DNA from 2 places in the Oxobacter pfennigii genome. Region 1 is predicted to be linked to the other one. Evidence: riboswitches for the same ligand, from Rfam matches in the RefSeq annotation. Region 1 holds a riboswitch; the other holds the start of a gene.
What was found. Region 1 has a riboswitch for cobalamin ahead of cobT (nicotinate-nucleotide--dimethylbenzimidazole phosphoribosyltransferase). Riboswitches for the same ligand answer to the same signal wherever they lie in the genome.

Region 1 (7,454 bases):
GAGCTACTGGAATACCGGTATTTGATGAAGAAGGCAATATAGAAGGCTGCCTTGTGTTGGGAAAAAGCCTGGAGCGTGAGAATAAAATACATGACCTTTCCAAAACTCTGTCTAATGCCCTTTCGCAGATATCTACTGTTGTAGGGCAGGTTTCTGCAGAAGTTCTGAACCTGGCCGGAGAAAATACCATAATTCTTGAAAAGGCAAATGGTGCTGCCAAAGAAACGGAAAGTACTAATGAAATAATAGAATTTGTTAAAAGCATTTCCGCTCAGACCAATCTCTTAGGTTTAAATGCCGCTATTGAAGCAGCAAGAGCAGGTGAGGCAGGAAGAGGCTTTAATATTGTAGCTCAGGAAATCAGAAAGCTATCCAATTCCAGTGGTGAATCAATTGCTCAGATAAATGACATAATACAAAAAATTAAAGAATCCATTGAGGATATAACAAATGGTGTAAGCAAAGTAAATGGGTCTTTTCAGGATCAGGCGGCAGCTTTCGAAGAAATTACCGCTTCCATAGAAGAATTGAACAAGAATGCCCATGTACTTGAACAGCTGGCCGAAAATCTTTAATATACGCATAAATGATTTTATCCCCCCGAATTAAGCCCGGGGGGATATATATTTATTTTCTTTTTCAGAAACTAAAACATGCACAAGTACTCATTTTATGTTTTATACATAAAATGTCAATAATCTTAAAATTCCTATTTAAAAATCTCCCGTAGTGACACCGGCTGTTTCAAAGGTAGCCATCTCATCGGCAATTTTAATTGCAGCTTCTGCTATCGGGAACATTAATGCGGCTCCTGTCCCCTCTCCTAATCTCATATGAAAATCCAATCTTGGTCCTAAACCCATCTGTTTTAAGGCCAAGCGCTGTCCTTGCTCTTCCGAGCTATGGGATGAAATCATATAAGAAGCAGATAGCCGTGCGATTTTTGCTGCTGTCAGCGCTGCCGCCACTGAAATAATGCCGTCCAAAATAACAGGCACATTCTGATAGGAAGCTTCCAATATTGCTCCTGTAAGGGCTGCAATCTCCAATCCTCCCACCTTTGAAATTACATCTATGGGGTCGTCAACATCGGGCTGGTTGACTTCTATTGCGCGTTTTATAACTTCCTGTTTATGCTTTAAGGCATCATCTTTGACCCCTGTTCCGCGTCCTGTGACTTCCTCAACAGAATGGCCTGTGAAAACTGAAATAAGAGCAGAGCTTGGTGTCGTATTGCCAATACCAACCTCACCTGTTGCCAGAATGTTCACTCCTGATTTAATAGCATCAGCCGCAACCTTTGCCCCGGTTAAGATTGCCATCAGAGCATCCTTCCTTGACATTGCAGGCCCATGCATCATATTATCCGTTCCACTTTTTACTCTGTTTATCATAAGCTCAGGAGGATTAAGCAGCGGCGCAATTCCTACATCTGTACAAATAACCTCTGCTCCCGCATGGCAGGCTAAAATATTAATACCTGCATTTCCATTTAAGTAGCTGTAAAACATTTGGGCCGTTATCTCCTGGGGAGCGGCGCTTACCCCTTCTGCCACAACGCCATGGTCCCCGGCCATAAGAAGAACTGCCTTGCCTGCAATTTTAGGATGAGAAGTCCTCATTATGCCTGCAATCTGCTCGGCAATATCTTCCAGAACACCCAAGCTCCTTAAAGGCTTAATTTTTGCATTCAGCCTTTCTCTCATTGCCATAATAGCTGCTTCGTCTAATCCTTCAATTCCCGATACGAGCTCCTTAAGTGCAGCTTCAAGCTCTTTCATTTCCGCCTCTTTGATATTGGCCACGCCGTGATATGCAGTCACATTTTTTGATACAGTCATTTTAATCGCCTCCACTTTATTTTTTATAAAAAAATAAAGTCCCGCCACAAATTAATTGTGGTCGGGACTTTGCCGTCATCTCCGCCGCTTTTCCTTTATTAAAGAAAAGACTTTTTTCATCTCAGGCAGGTCTCCTGACTTAAGACTCAAACGCATCATTGCCCCTTCCCAGCATAAGCCAGTGGATCGGCAAGAGCTCGTCCTTACAGTGGTGGGTCCGTACCGGATTCTTACCGGTTTCCCTATTCTCCCCGAAAATCGGGGCACCTAAGATAATTTTATAATATTTTAATAAAATTTTATCATAAATGCTGAAAAAGTCAAGCTATATGCCATCCACCCTTTTAGGGTTTATATAAACCTCATAAAATGATCAGGAGCTAAAATCATAAGGAGAATTTAAATATATTGCCTTACAGGTATAAGTTTTTGACTGTCTGAATCATCATCAATTTTGGAATAATAAAAAAATTAACTTATATGCACAATCATAATATGTAAAAATTATTTCAAATTATTATAATTTCAAAACATGTTAAATGATGGTAATATTTATAATAGTATATATAAATATTTTTTAAGGGGGATTAATATGTTCGATCTTACAGGGAGGCTTACACCCAGAGAAAACTATTTAAGACTGCTTAAAGGAGGCCATCCGGATTATATTTGCCATGTTTCCGAAATTACAAAAGGAATGTTCTTTGATCCTTTGGCCATGGCTTACATGAACAGGGTCCCGGGAGCCATATCAAAAGACAGATGGGGTATATCATGGAAGTGGCTTGAAGGACATCCGGCTGCCAACCCCTATGTAACGGAAGAAACAAAAGTGATAAAAGATATCCGGCATTGGGATAAGTACATAGATGTTCCCTGGCCTTCCAAATTCAATGTTGACTGGACAGAAGCAGAAAAAAGAGCCCAGGAATTTGACCGGCAAAATTATCTTCTCATGGGATGCTGTTTTACCGGCCTCTTTGAACTGACGCATATGCTGATGGGCTTTGAAGACGCCCTCATGAACTATATTGAAGAACCTGAAGCCATGGGAGAGCTCTTAGATGTTTTATGCGAATTCAAGCTTGCATATCTTAAAGAACTGATAGACCATATCAAGCCTGACATGATTCACATCCATGATGACTGGGGAAACAAAAAGGATCTGTTCATGCACCCCGATACCTGGAGGGCTCTTTTAAAACCCCGCTGGGCAAAAATATATGAATATATGAAATCAAGAGGAGTGTTGATACAGCATCATGCCGACTGTGTATGCGAACCGATTGTTCAGGATATGTCCGAGATAGGAATTGACGTATGGCAGGGTGTAATACCTCAGAATAACATACATGAAATTCAAAAGACTCTCAACGGTTCAATGGCACTTCAGGGCGGTATTGACGGCGTTGTATTTGACAAAGCAGACTGGACAGAAGCTGAAGTGAGAAAAGAAGTTAGAAGAGCCTGCGATGAATATGTACCCCAGGGATATTTCATACCCGAAATACCTAACGGTCAGCCATTAACGCCTGGTATTAACGATATAGTAATAGATGAACTCAATTCCTACGGAGAGCATTTCTTTAAGAAGCAGAAAATATAATAGCACAGGGGCTCCAGAATTATGAACAACGTAAATGAGCATTGTGAGAGTTCTTTAAAAGTTCTTGGTGACGCCGCCTCATAACTTTTGATTGTTTGAGCGATTAGCGAGTTATCAAAAATTCTTGCATTTTCAAGGCAGGGAGCCTTAAAACTTACAGAACCCGAATACGAATGGAGTGTTCATAATTCTGGATCCCCTATTTTTAAGATACTTATTTTATGTAATAACCTCTGCCGTATAAATAAGCTTCGCTCTTAATCCATGAGTTGATCTTTGCAATGTCAGGATCTCCTATTCTCCCCAAAGCATTGGCGGCTATTGCAAAACCTCCGCCGGGTGCGTATTTATCAATCGCATCCCGTACGCCCTGCCTCGTTTCCTCCTCATCTGCATCCGGCCATGTGTCTGGTACAACCCATTCATAGCATCCTGCTACAGCAAGTTTGCCTTTATATTTTTCTTTTATGCTTAAAAGGTCATTTGTGGGCTGTGCCGGATCCCATACCCTGACTCCCAATTCAACCATATCATCTAAAAAGTCTTCACATCTCCCACAGTTATGCAGCTGTATGGGAATGCCCCTTTCGTTCACAGGTTTCAATATCCTTTCATAAACAGGCTTAAATATGTCTCTGAACATTTCAACAGACATGAAGGGATTTAGCTTTGCTGCCGTATCATCAGCAAAATAAACCAGGTCCGGTTTATAATACTCCACGGATTTTTCAATAACAGGCAAATAAAAATCTGCCATATAATTGAGCAATTCCTTGCAGTATTCCGGCTCCTCATATAATGCGCAGAGTCCGCTGTTAAAGCCCATAAAGGCAATAAGCTGTTGAAATGGCATAAATCCTACGTTTATGCATGCAGCCGATTCGTCGAGGTTTATTTTGGCAAATTCGTAATTTTTCTTTGCCTGCTGTTCCCAATCCACCTCCGGCATTTTTGGAGCTTTTATAACCTGGTGCCATTTGGTAATATCCTCCAAAATAAAATTGTTAGGCTCAGGAATACCTCCATAACCCGTTTCTTCATTGGCAACATAATGCACTCCCCATATATCGTATCTTCCTTCAGGCGGTGTCATTGCAGGCATTCCGAATATAAAAGGTCCTACATTCTTATATACCGGTTCACCCTTCCATGGTGGATTTCCCATTGTGAATACAGGAACATATTCCGGCATTTCTCCTTTTAAGATACGCATATAATTTTCTTTCGGAGTCAGCTTTGATTTATACATTGTGTGCCTCCTTTTATTAATATTATAGAAGGCATGAATATGCCTTCTATAATTAATGTGATTAATTCCTCACTTATTATTTTATATAATAATCTCTTGTGTAATAGTAAACTTCACTTTGAAGGATTTCATTAACCTTGGCAATGTCAGGATCGCCGAATTTGCCAAGGGCATTAGCTCTTGCCGCATATCCGCCGCCAGGTGCGTATTTGTCAATGGCATCCCTTACGCTCTGCCTAAGTTCTTCTTCATTATATTCCGGCCATGTTAATGGAACCTTCCAGTCATAGCATCCGCAGACAGTAAGTTTACCTTTAAACTTTTCTTTAATGCTCAAAAGATTATTTGCAGTCTGTGCCGGGTCCCAGGCTCTGACTCCCAACTTAACCATATCATCTAAAAAGTCTTCGCATCTTCCGCAGTTATGAAGCTGTATTGGAATGCCTCTGTCGTTTGCGGGTTTTAAAAGTCTTGCATAGGCGGGTACAAATATATCCTGAAAAATGTCGAGAGAAATGAAGGGATTTAGTTTGGCAGCAGTATCATCAAGGATATAAACCATATCAGGTTTATAAACATCAACTGCTTTTTCAATGAAGGGCATATAATAGTCAATCATAAAATTGATCAGTTCCTTGCAGGATTCCGGTTCTTCCAGCAATGCGCAAAGACCGTTGTTAAAGCCCATCAAAGCTATCAGCTGCTGGAAAGGCATCAAAGGAATGTTCATCATCGCCGCTGATTGAGTGGTATCGATGTTTGAAAACTCATAGTCCTTTTTCATCTGTGCATCCCAGTCTATTTCATCTACGGCAGGAGTTTCAGGAGCTTTTACAACTTCATGCCATTTTGTCACATCTTCAAGTATGAAATTGTTTGGTTCAGGAATGCCGCCATAGTTCGTCTCTTCATTGGCTACATAATGTACACCCCAGATATCTGTTCTTCCATCTTTAGATGGTGCGCCGGGAGTTCCCCAGATATTAGGCCCTACCATCTTCCAGGCTGTTTCACCATTGTAGCCCGGTAATCCCATGGTATGTATAGGTACCCAATCAGGTATTTCCCCTCTTACAACCTTCAGATAATTTTCCTTTGGTGTCAATTTTGATTTTGACATTAGGTTTACCCTCCTTTTTATAATTAACTAATTTAAAATTAGTTAAAAACAATCCGTTATAAAAATAACATTATATATTTAATATTAATACCTTTTACATAAATTTACAACCATTCCGTTTTTGACCTTTTCGACTTTGTTCTGATATGTTGATAAGTTCTTTTTATGATGGATATGATTGAATTGCCACGGAAATTGGCAGGATAATTAAGAGATGCTTTATACCTAAAATATAAGGGGCACTTTTATAAGTGCCCCTTATATTTTTATTATGCCAGCACTGTTATTCGCAGTTTATATGCGGAATAGATGTCTACAATTTAGAACATTACTTTACTCATTCTGTCTATCTCTGCAGTTACAGTTTCATAAACGCCTGTATATAAACTGTTGGCTCCGCCCATTGTTGTATTGGGTATAAAATATAATTTACCGCAGTTTGTACAAGCTCTTTCTACTTCTCTTCTTATTACTTCAAGTGACCAGTCTTCCCGGTCTACTACACCATTATCGATATCACCCATAAATGTAATCTGGCCGCCGTATTTTTTAATCAATTCAGGTGTATTGTTGGTAGTCATAACTCCCTGCCATATGTCTATTCCCATTTCGATCATATACGGAACCAAATTTGCCGCATATGAATCGCTGTGATGAACGATTAACTCTACTCCATGGGATTTGTAATATCCGTATATCTTCTTGAAACCAGGAACGATAAATTCGGCAAACATATCAGGGGACATAAAAGAATTGAGCTGGCTGCCCCAGTCATCATGATGAATAATTACTTCGGGCTTTACTATGTCACAAACAAGCTGTGCGTACTGCAATTTCCAATCCACGATGTAATCGATTAATTCATGCAATGCTTCAGGCTCTTCATAAAAATACATCAGGCAATCGTCTATTCCGGTTAAGTAATGAACCTGTTCAAAAATTCCCGGTGTAACAAGCATGGATAGAAACTGCTCATTTCTGTCAACCTTGGCAGCTTGAGCAAGAATGTTATCCCAGGCTCCTTCGGCATAATCAAATGTAGGACCCTTCACTACCTCTTTCCACTTGGTAATATCATTTACTACCTTGTGTGCCGGGTCATGAAGGGGAAAGGCAGCCGGTACATTTGGGGGAAATCTTCTTACAACTCCCCATCCATCTGTTACATCCGGCCCTCCTTTAACTGTAGGCCTGGGATTTTTTGCAGTAATTGGGTCTCCGGCGACCATTGCAAAAGCCTCCCATTGGTTTACAAATCTGTCGGGGTGTCCGCCTCTAATAGTCTCTAAAAGGTTCTGTCTTTTGGTTAACATATACATACCTCCTTTTAATGAATGACTATTTAACTGCAAAATCAAGTGCTTGTCCCTTATAATGATTAAATAATAGATAATGCTATGATATTTTCATAGTGAGTCTACTATAACAATATTACAAAAAATATCATTATATTACTATTTAAATATAACATTTACTGTTCCTATTTACCATCCCTGATATAATAAATTTACAGTTTATTTTCTTCTAGAGAAATTTCAAAACCATAATTTATTACTACACCGAAAACATTTCGTGCATTCTTATTTGTATTTATTCTAAGTTCTTTCAATATCATCAGTTATCAATAAGACGCTCCAT
Region 2 (7,454 bases), 180 kb from region 1:
AAATTAACTCATCATAAGACTTAATTAAAACCTCTTTTAATCCGGCCGGAGGGCCTAAGGGGTTTATATTGCTGCTGAAATCAATTATATCGGCACCGTCTGCCATATATGAAATTGTGTCTCCGCCATGTATCACTTATAACACCCCAATTAGTATATAGTAGATGATCAAAAGCAGGGCTTCAGCCCGGTACATAATTTCTATGGTTCTTTTTATATCATCTTTATTTAATTCTCTTAATTTATCTCCAATGCGGGGCTTTTTCATAACTTCCCCGAAGTATACATTGTCGCCGCCTAATTGAACTCCTAAAAGTCCGGCTGTGGCACCTTCAGGATAAGCGCAGTTAGGACTTTTATGATTTTTTCTGTCCCTGACCATTATCCTTAATCCATCCATTACCTTGAACCTAAAAAAGGAGGAAAGGCACATTAAGACTCCTGTAAGCCTTGCAGGTATGAAGTTAAAAACATCATCGGTTTTAGCAGGAAAAAATCCTATGTGCCTGTATGTCTCATTGAGATACCCCAGCATTGAATCCATGGTGTTGGTCATTTTATATGCAAATGCCAGGGGTGCTCCGCCTATTGCAGCGAAGAGTATGGGGGCAATTACCCCGTCTGAAGCATTTTCTGCCACTGTCTCCACTGTGGCTCTTACAATTTCGTGTTCATCAAGGTTTTTTGTATCCCTTCCCACTATGTAGGAAAGCTTATGCCTTGCATCCTCCACATTGTTTAAAAGAGCCCTGTATATTTTCATAGCCTCCCGGTGAAGACATCCGGCAGCTATGCAGGTATATAAAAAGTAAGTGTTTACAATAAAATAAATTATTTTATAGCCTTTTATGGCATTTAATATAAAATAAGGTATAAAATATGCCATCAATATATTTAAAACAACGATTATAAAGCCGGCAACCTTTAGGGCCTGCGGAGTCTTTGCCACTTTTCTGGCTGCTTTTTCTTCAAAGGCTATTATATTCCCCATAAGCTTTATGGGATGGGGAAAGCTGTATGGATCCCCTATGGCTACATCTATTAAAGCTGCTATACTTAATTCAATCATTTTTTGATTCCTGCCAGACTGCGTATATATTCCATATCCAAATTCTCTTCAACTATTTGAGCCAGCTTTTCCAGTTCTTCTTCCCTTTTTTCCTTAAGGTCAATACTATCCTTTTCGGCTAAGTTCTTTTTCTTTCTTATAGTATTTAAAAGGCTGCTTCTGAATTCATGAGAGTCAAATATGCCGTGGACATAAGTGCCGTAATACCTTCCGTCCCTCATATCGCCGTCCATATAACTCTCGGCCTTTCTTTCCTTAAGGTTTATATGCACAAAGGGATTCATATTGCCGTAAGTCCTGCCGGAATGTATTTCATAGCCGTATACCTTATGTCCCATAGCCTCTCCTTCAACGTTTGAAGTTATTTTACTGCCCTTGAATTCAGTTACAGTGTCAAACATTTTAAGGCCTTCTTCCACTTCTCCCTTTGTTACTTCCCAGCCTTCAACATCTATTATTTCTTTTCCCATCATCTGATATCCGCCGCACACTCCAAAGATTATGCCTTTGTAGTTTAAAAAGGCTTTATCAAACCCGACGCTTTTTAGCCATCTTATATCTTCTATGGTATTTTTGCTTCCGGGGATTATAACCATGTCCGCATCCCCAATTTCATCTGGAGAGGTTATGAAATTTACGGATACATCCTCATCGAATTTAAATGGATCAAAATCCGTAAAATTGGATATTCTGGGTAAGCGTATAACTGCTATTTTTATGCTGCCGCTGGTTGAAGCTTCAAATTCGATGGCTCCGTCTTCCTCGTCAAGCTTGACACGCATGTAGGGTACAATTCCCACCACAGGTATTTTAACCAAATCCTCTATCATATCTATACCCGTTTGAAGAATGGTCTTGTCTCCTCTGAATTTATTAATAATGATCCCTTTTATTCTTTTTCTTTCATTCTCATCTAAGAGCATTACGGTACCGTATATACAGGCAAACACTCCGCCCTTGTCTATATCGGCTACCAAAAGCACCGGAGCATCGGCAATTTCCGCCATCCCCATATTTACGATATCGTTATCCTTAAGGTTAATCTCCGCCGGACTGCCTGCGCCTTCTATAACCACCAAATCGTTATTGCTTTCAATTTCTTCATATATTTCCTTTATCATATCCCTAAGGCGGGGTTTAAATTCAAAATACTCCACCGCATCCATATTCATATAAGGCCTTCCCTTTATTATGACCTGGCTTTTTCTGTCGGTGGTAGGCTTTAATAAAATGGGATTCATCAGCACCGAAGGATCTATCTTTGATGCTGTTGCCTGGAGTACCTGGGCTCGTCCCATTTCAAGGCCTTCCATTGTTACGTATGAATTTAAGGACATATTTTGTGATTTAAAAGGATATACCTTTAATCCTTCATTTGCAAATATTCTGCATAAAGCCGCAGTCATGAGGCTTTTGCCTGCCGAGGACGCTGTCCCCTGTACCATTATTCCAGGCATATTATCATCTCCGTTTTATTAAAATTTTCTATAATTAAAAAACCCGCTCCATCAAAAGGCAGCGGGTACATGTACTACAAAAATCCATATTATTTGTCTGATAGGCAAAAATTGGATTGTCCAATATACTACCACTTCCCTTCCCTCCGAAGGATTAGCATATCTCAGGTAGGTCTCCTGGCTGGCGGGTCGTCCTCCTCCTACCTTCCCGGTTGTCCGGTGGTCTAGGATTTGTCGCCGTATACAGTAGCGGGGGCTACAGCGGATTTTCACCGCTTTCCCTTTTATGCTAAAAAGCACCTAAGATTTTTTTATTTAATTTGCTATTTCTATTATATATTAAGCACTTTTTACCTGCAACACAAATAAATTAGAAAGTTTATACTTTTGCAAATAAATATGACAAAATCATTAAAGAATATGCTGTAACATACTTATTTTTTTCACATAACATGTTACTAGAATAGTATATATTTGCAGAATAGAGGGATGGCCATGAGTACAAGTACAGTTTATATTTCCGATTTTGGTACAAATAAAAACGCTGTTAATAATAAGAATGGCATCTTCGGGACCCCGACAAGCACTGCATTGTTTACAATATTAATCCTTGTAATAATTATTTTGGCTTGCGGTGGCCAGGTTTTCGGCGGATACAGTAATTACCCCGGATACGGCGGTTTTTCTCCCTACGGATACACCTATCCCCCTTGGAGAAGATGCTACAGATACAACCCTTACGATATGTACGACGATTAATCACACCGTCTATAAAATTGTAAATAAACACTAAAAGGGATTGTCCTTTTAACAGTCCCTCTTTTTACTTTAAACTTTTAAGATATTTTCTTAAATCCGCATCTGCCTTCAGATATGGATTTTATTTTTTTGAGCATTTCCAATAAATCAAAGGGTTTCTCCAATATATCCTGATAAGTCCCCTCCGGCGGAAAATCAACGCTGTTATAAACCGTTCCCGTAACCAACACGACAGGTATATCCCGAAGCATAGCATCTGAGCGCATTCTCTCTACCGTCTCCCGGCCGTTGATTCCCGGCATATTAAGGTCTAAGAGCACAATGTCGGGCTTTTTGCATTCCCTTAGTTTTCTCAGGCCTGAAAGGCCGTCATATGCTGCGGTAACCTCATACCCTTCATCTGAAAGCATTTCACTTATTACCATTACTATCGCTGGTTCATCTTCAATTATCATTACATGAGCCATATCGTCCACCTTCTTAATACATTGTTTTATCATACGGTCTTTTTCCTTTTAAAAACAGTAAGTCCGTCATATAGCATCAATTATTACTAATATTTACCATGTATTATTCTTCACATATATTCCAATTCCTTCTAAATTAATGAAACATATGGAATTTTTACAATAAATATAGAAAAAGTTATGTTATAATGGGTGGAACTAGAGTTTATTTAAATAAATCTTCCTGCTTTTCCCACAACATTCTACGCTGAAAATTATAACTCCGCCATCATTTTTGTAATTTATTAAATCCGATATATCAAAGGCCTTTGATTTAGTTTTTCCACTAAAGTTTTTTACCTCATGTGCTTTAACTTGTATAGGAATACGACCTAATAGACTTTCTTTTTTATTTGTTTCATTTATATATACAAAGATAAAACCATCCCATGAATCAGCCCTATCATTAAAATCTAAGTGCGGAGTTAAACATTCAGAATTAAATAGTACTTCATTAATAATTGTTATTCCTTTACCTTCAATAGATTCTACTTATTCGGGTGATAAATAATAATGAAAAGCTAAATGAAACAATGTTTCGTTTTGGTCAGCAACAGAGAAAATGAATTAAAAAGTTACCTTGTGCTAATTGGTAAGTGCAAAACCCCATTATACGATTTGATGTTTATCCGAAATGCAGACAACCATAATATGGCGGTCAAGTCGAATAGGTTTACTTATATAGCCGACAAACCTTGTTGGCACCAATAAAGAGACCTGACCGAAAGATTATGGCTGTTAGATTCATCTAACCGAGATAATATCTCGGTCAGATGCTTACTCTACCCTGCTGCCTTAAGGATACGAATTATGTTTGTAACCTTGAGGTCGTAAAACCTGACCGTTACATTATAACGGTTAGATAAAGGTAACACTTATAAAACCATCTGTTAGAATACCATTGAATCAACAAACAGTCCCTCGAAGTCTGGCCTTCCCGATAATTCAACGTATTTAGTGGAGTTTGATATTTTTTCTAATTCACCGATCGCTGATTCGGAAAGAAGGCACATCTTCGAGCCGGTACCTGCGGAATTGCCGATGGATTTAACCTTGCCTGCAAGCTCCTTCGGTAAAAGTCCGATGTTTAATGCGCTTTCTATATTCATGAAATTGCCGAAGCCTCCGGCAACATAAATGGTTTCTACATCTTTAAATTCGATGCCTGCTTCTTTAACGAGAATCTTCATTCCCGCACTTACGGCAGCCTTGGCAAGCTGTACCTCTCTTACATCTTTCTGGGTAAATACAACATCACCTTCTATGGTAAATTGCTTTCCGCTGTCGGTTGTGGTTATCCTGTTCTTTAATGAATCCGGAAGGTCCAATTCTTCCGGCTTATACATTCTGCCCGTCTTATTTATTATCTCATACTTCACAAATTCAGATACGGCATCAAGAACTCCCGAACCGCAAATACCTATGGGCTTCGCATCCCCTATTGTTGAATATATTTTGTCCTGGGACAGGTCTATCTTTGATACTGCTCCTTTGACACCGCCTATTCCCCATTTAATTGTAGCTCCTTCAAATGCCGGGCCTGCTGCCGTTGCACAGGATACAATGCCGTCTTTGTTTCCTACAGCCATTTCTCCGTTTGTGCCAAGGTCTAAAAGTAGTGAATATTTTTCTGACTTGTGCATGCCGCAGGCAAGTATTCCGGCAGTTATGTCGCTTCCCACATAGCTTGCTACTCCTGGAAGGACTGAAACGTAACCGTCGATAGGCATGTTCATTTCCCTTCCCGGCACCTCAACGAGGTCAGTTACAACCGGAATATATGGGGAAACGGCAATACTTTCGCAGGGCACTCCTAAGAATAAGTGAGTCATGGTTGTATTTCCAACGACAGTGACATTATATACATGCTTAGTTTCCATATTATTTCTTTCACAAAGCTTTATAAGCATCCCGCCTAACTGGTTTACAATAGCATCCCTTAATGTTGTAAGTCCGTCTTTTTGCTGTATGGTATAGTTAATCCTAGAAATAACATCGGCACCATAGGGTCTTTGGGCGTTAACACCTGATTCAACGTCTATGACCTTTCCGGAAGTAAGGTCTATCAAATAGGAAGCTACCGTTGTAGTACCAATATCAACTGCTATGCCATAGGATTTATCCGATGCATCTCCTGCTTCAATATTCAAAAGCTCACCTTTGTAAACACTTACAGTTACTTTATAATCGCTCTTTATAAGCACATCATGCATTTCTCTCATCAATTTACTTCTGGCAGATAAGCTAGTAATTCCCAACCCGTCCTGAATTCTTCTTATATCGCTTCTCTGGTCATGGATTGATGGGGGAGTAAGATTCAGATATTTCTTTATTACAAAGGGGCTTACCTGGATATCCATATCTTCACTACCTGTCGTAAGTACATTAATTGCGCTTGCAACTGTAGGAACTTCAATATCCATTGGCTCATCTACTATTACACCGCAGGCAAGCCTCATCCCCCTAGAAATCTCATCTTCACTCAAGTGCTTTATATCGGTATTCGCAGGCTCCTTTGCTCCCTTGTGGAATATGACCTTGCACTTTCCGCAAATGCCTTTACCGCCGCAGGGTGTCTGAACATATATACCTTCTTTGATCATTACCTTAAGAAGGTTATCCCCTTCATTGGCATAAATAACTCTTGGCCCTCCGTCTTTTTTCACTGTAATTTGAAAAGTTCTCATGTATGATACCTCCATAAATTAAAATGAAATATATTTAAAATGCATTTTAATCTGCATATTGTGAGTTAATTATACGATATGCTATAATATTAGCCATTAAATCATTTATTGGCTAGTAGGCACTATTTTGTACCATAGTACCCGAAATTATACTTAGAGAAAGGTGAGTCATATGAACGAAGTTTTAAAAAGACATGAACAATGCCATATGAGAGATCAGTGTGAACAATATGATGTATGCCCTATGGTTTTGGTCCAAAACCTGGTATCGGGCAAATGGAAATTATTGATACTCTGGTATTTAAGTTACAGCACCTTAAGATTCAGCGATATAAAAAACAGATTTAAAAATATAACGCAAAAAATGCTGACTCAGCAGTTAAGGAGCCTAGAAGAAAATAAGCTGATATTCAGAAAGGTTTATCCTGTAGTACCGCCAAAAGTTGAATATGGGCTGACTGATATAGGGAAGAAACTGATTCCTGTATTGAAAATGATGCATGGCTTTGGGGCAGAATATCTGAAATCCGGCATTGTATCAGACCAGCTTGCAGAAGAAGAGGGAAAAGATTAATAATGCAATAGTATATTTAAAGAAACTATGGCACTAAATAGTGCCTTGTTGCTAATAATTATTTTTATTGTTATTATGTCATCATAAAATACATTCTCACAGTTAATAATAACATTGATAAAGATGATGAGGAGATGTTTATGATGAGCAAAGTTCTTTACATCAAAGCAAATGCCAAGCCGGAAGGTGCATCAAGGACTTTCAAAATTTCAGACAGTTTTATCGAAGCATATAAGGAGAGCCATCCTGACGACGAAGTAATAACTCTTGATTTATATAAGGAAAACATCGGATTTTTATCTGAGGATGATATAGCCCATCATAATGTGGAACCGGGAGCCCACAGGGACCATCCGGTTTTAAAGTATGCTTATCAATTCCTTGAGGCTGACAAATATGTAT

Region 2: another riboswitch for cobalamin. It lies ahead of OXPF_RS03145 (cobyric acid synthase); the one in region 1 lies ahead of cobT (nicotinate-nucleotide--dimethylbenzimidazole phosphoribosyltransferase).

The regions. Positions count from the first base shown of each region.
Region 1 covers NZ_LKET01000021.1:181,035-188,488, reverse strand. Annotated here, with positions in the region: gene OXPF_RS04035 (methyl-accepting chemotaxis protein) at 1-575, shown strand, start outside; gene cobT (nicotinate-nucleotide--dimethylbenzimidazole phosphoribosyltransferase) at 714-1,841, opposite strand; cobalamin riboswitch at 1,949-2,127, opposite strand; gene OXPF_RS04025 (uroporphyrinogen decarboxylase family protein) at 2,434-3,447, shown strand; gene OXPF_RS04020 (uroporphyrinogen decarboxylase family protein) at 3,662-4,696, opposite strand; gene OXPF_RS04015 (uroporphyrinogen decarboxylase family protein) at 4,773-5,816, opposite strand; gene OXPF_RS04010 (uroporphyrinogen decarboxylase family protein) at 6,137-7,129, opposite strand; gene OXPF_RS04005 (DUF6179 domain-containing protein) at 7,431-7,454, opposite strand, start outside.
Region 2 covers NZ_LKET01000021.1:3,778-11,231, reverse strand. Annotated here, with positions in the region: gene OXPF_RS03155 (pyridoxal phosphate-dependent aminotransferase) at 1-136, opposite strand, end outside; gene cbiB (adenosylcobinamide-phosphate synthase CbiB) at 137-1,069, opposite strand; gene OXPF_RS03145 (cobyric acid synthase) at 1,066-2,526, opposite strand; cobalamin riboswitch at 2,677-2,845, opposite strand; gene OXPF_RS03140 (hypothetical protein) at 3,022-3,285, shown strand; gene OXPF_RS03135 (response regulator) at 3,363-3,785, opposite strand; gene OXPF_RS03130 (ASKHA domain-containing protein) at 4,682-6,478, opposite strand; gene OXPF_RS03125 (winged helix-turn-helix transcriptional regulator) at 6,687-7,052, shown strand; gene OXPF_RS03120 (FMN-dependent NADH-azoreductase) at 7,196-7,454, shown strand, end outside.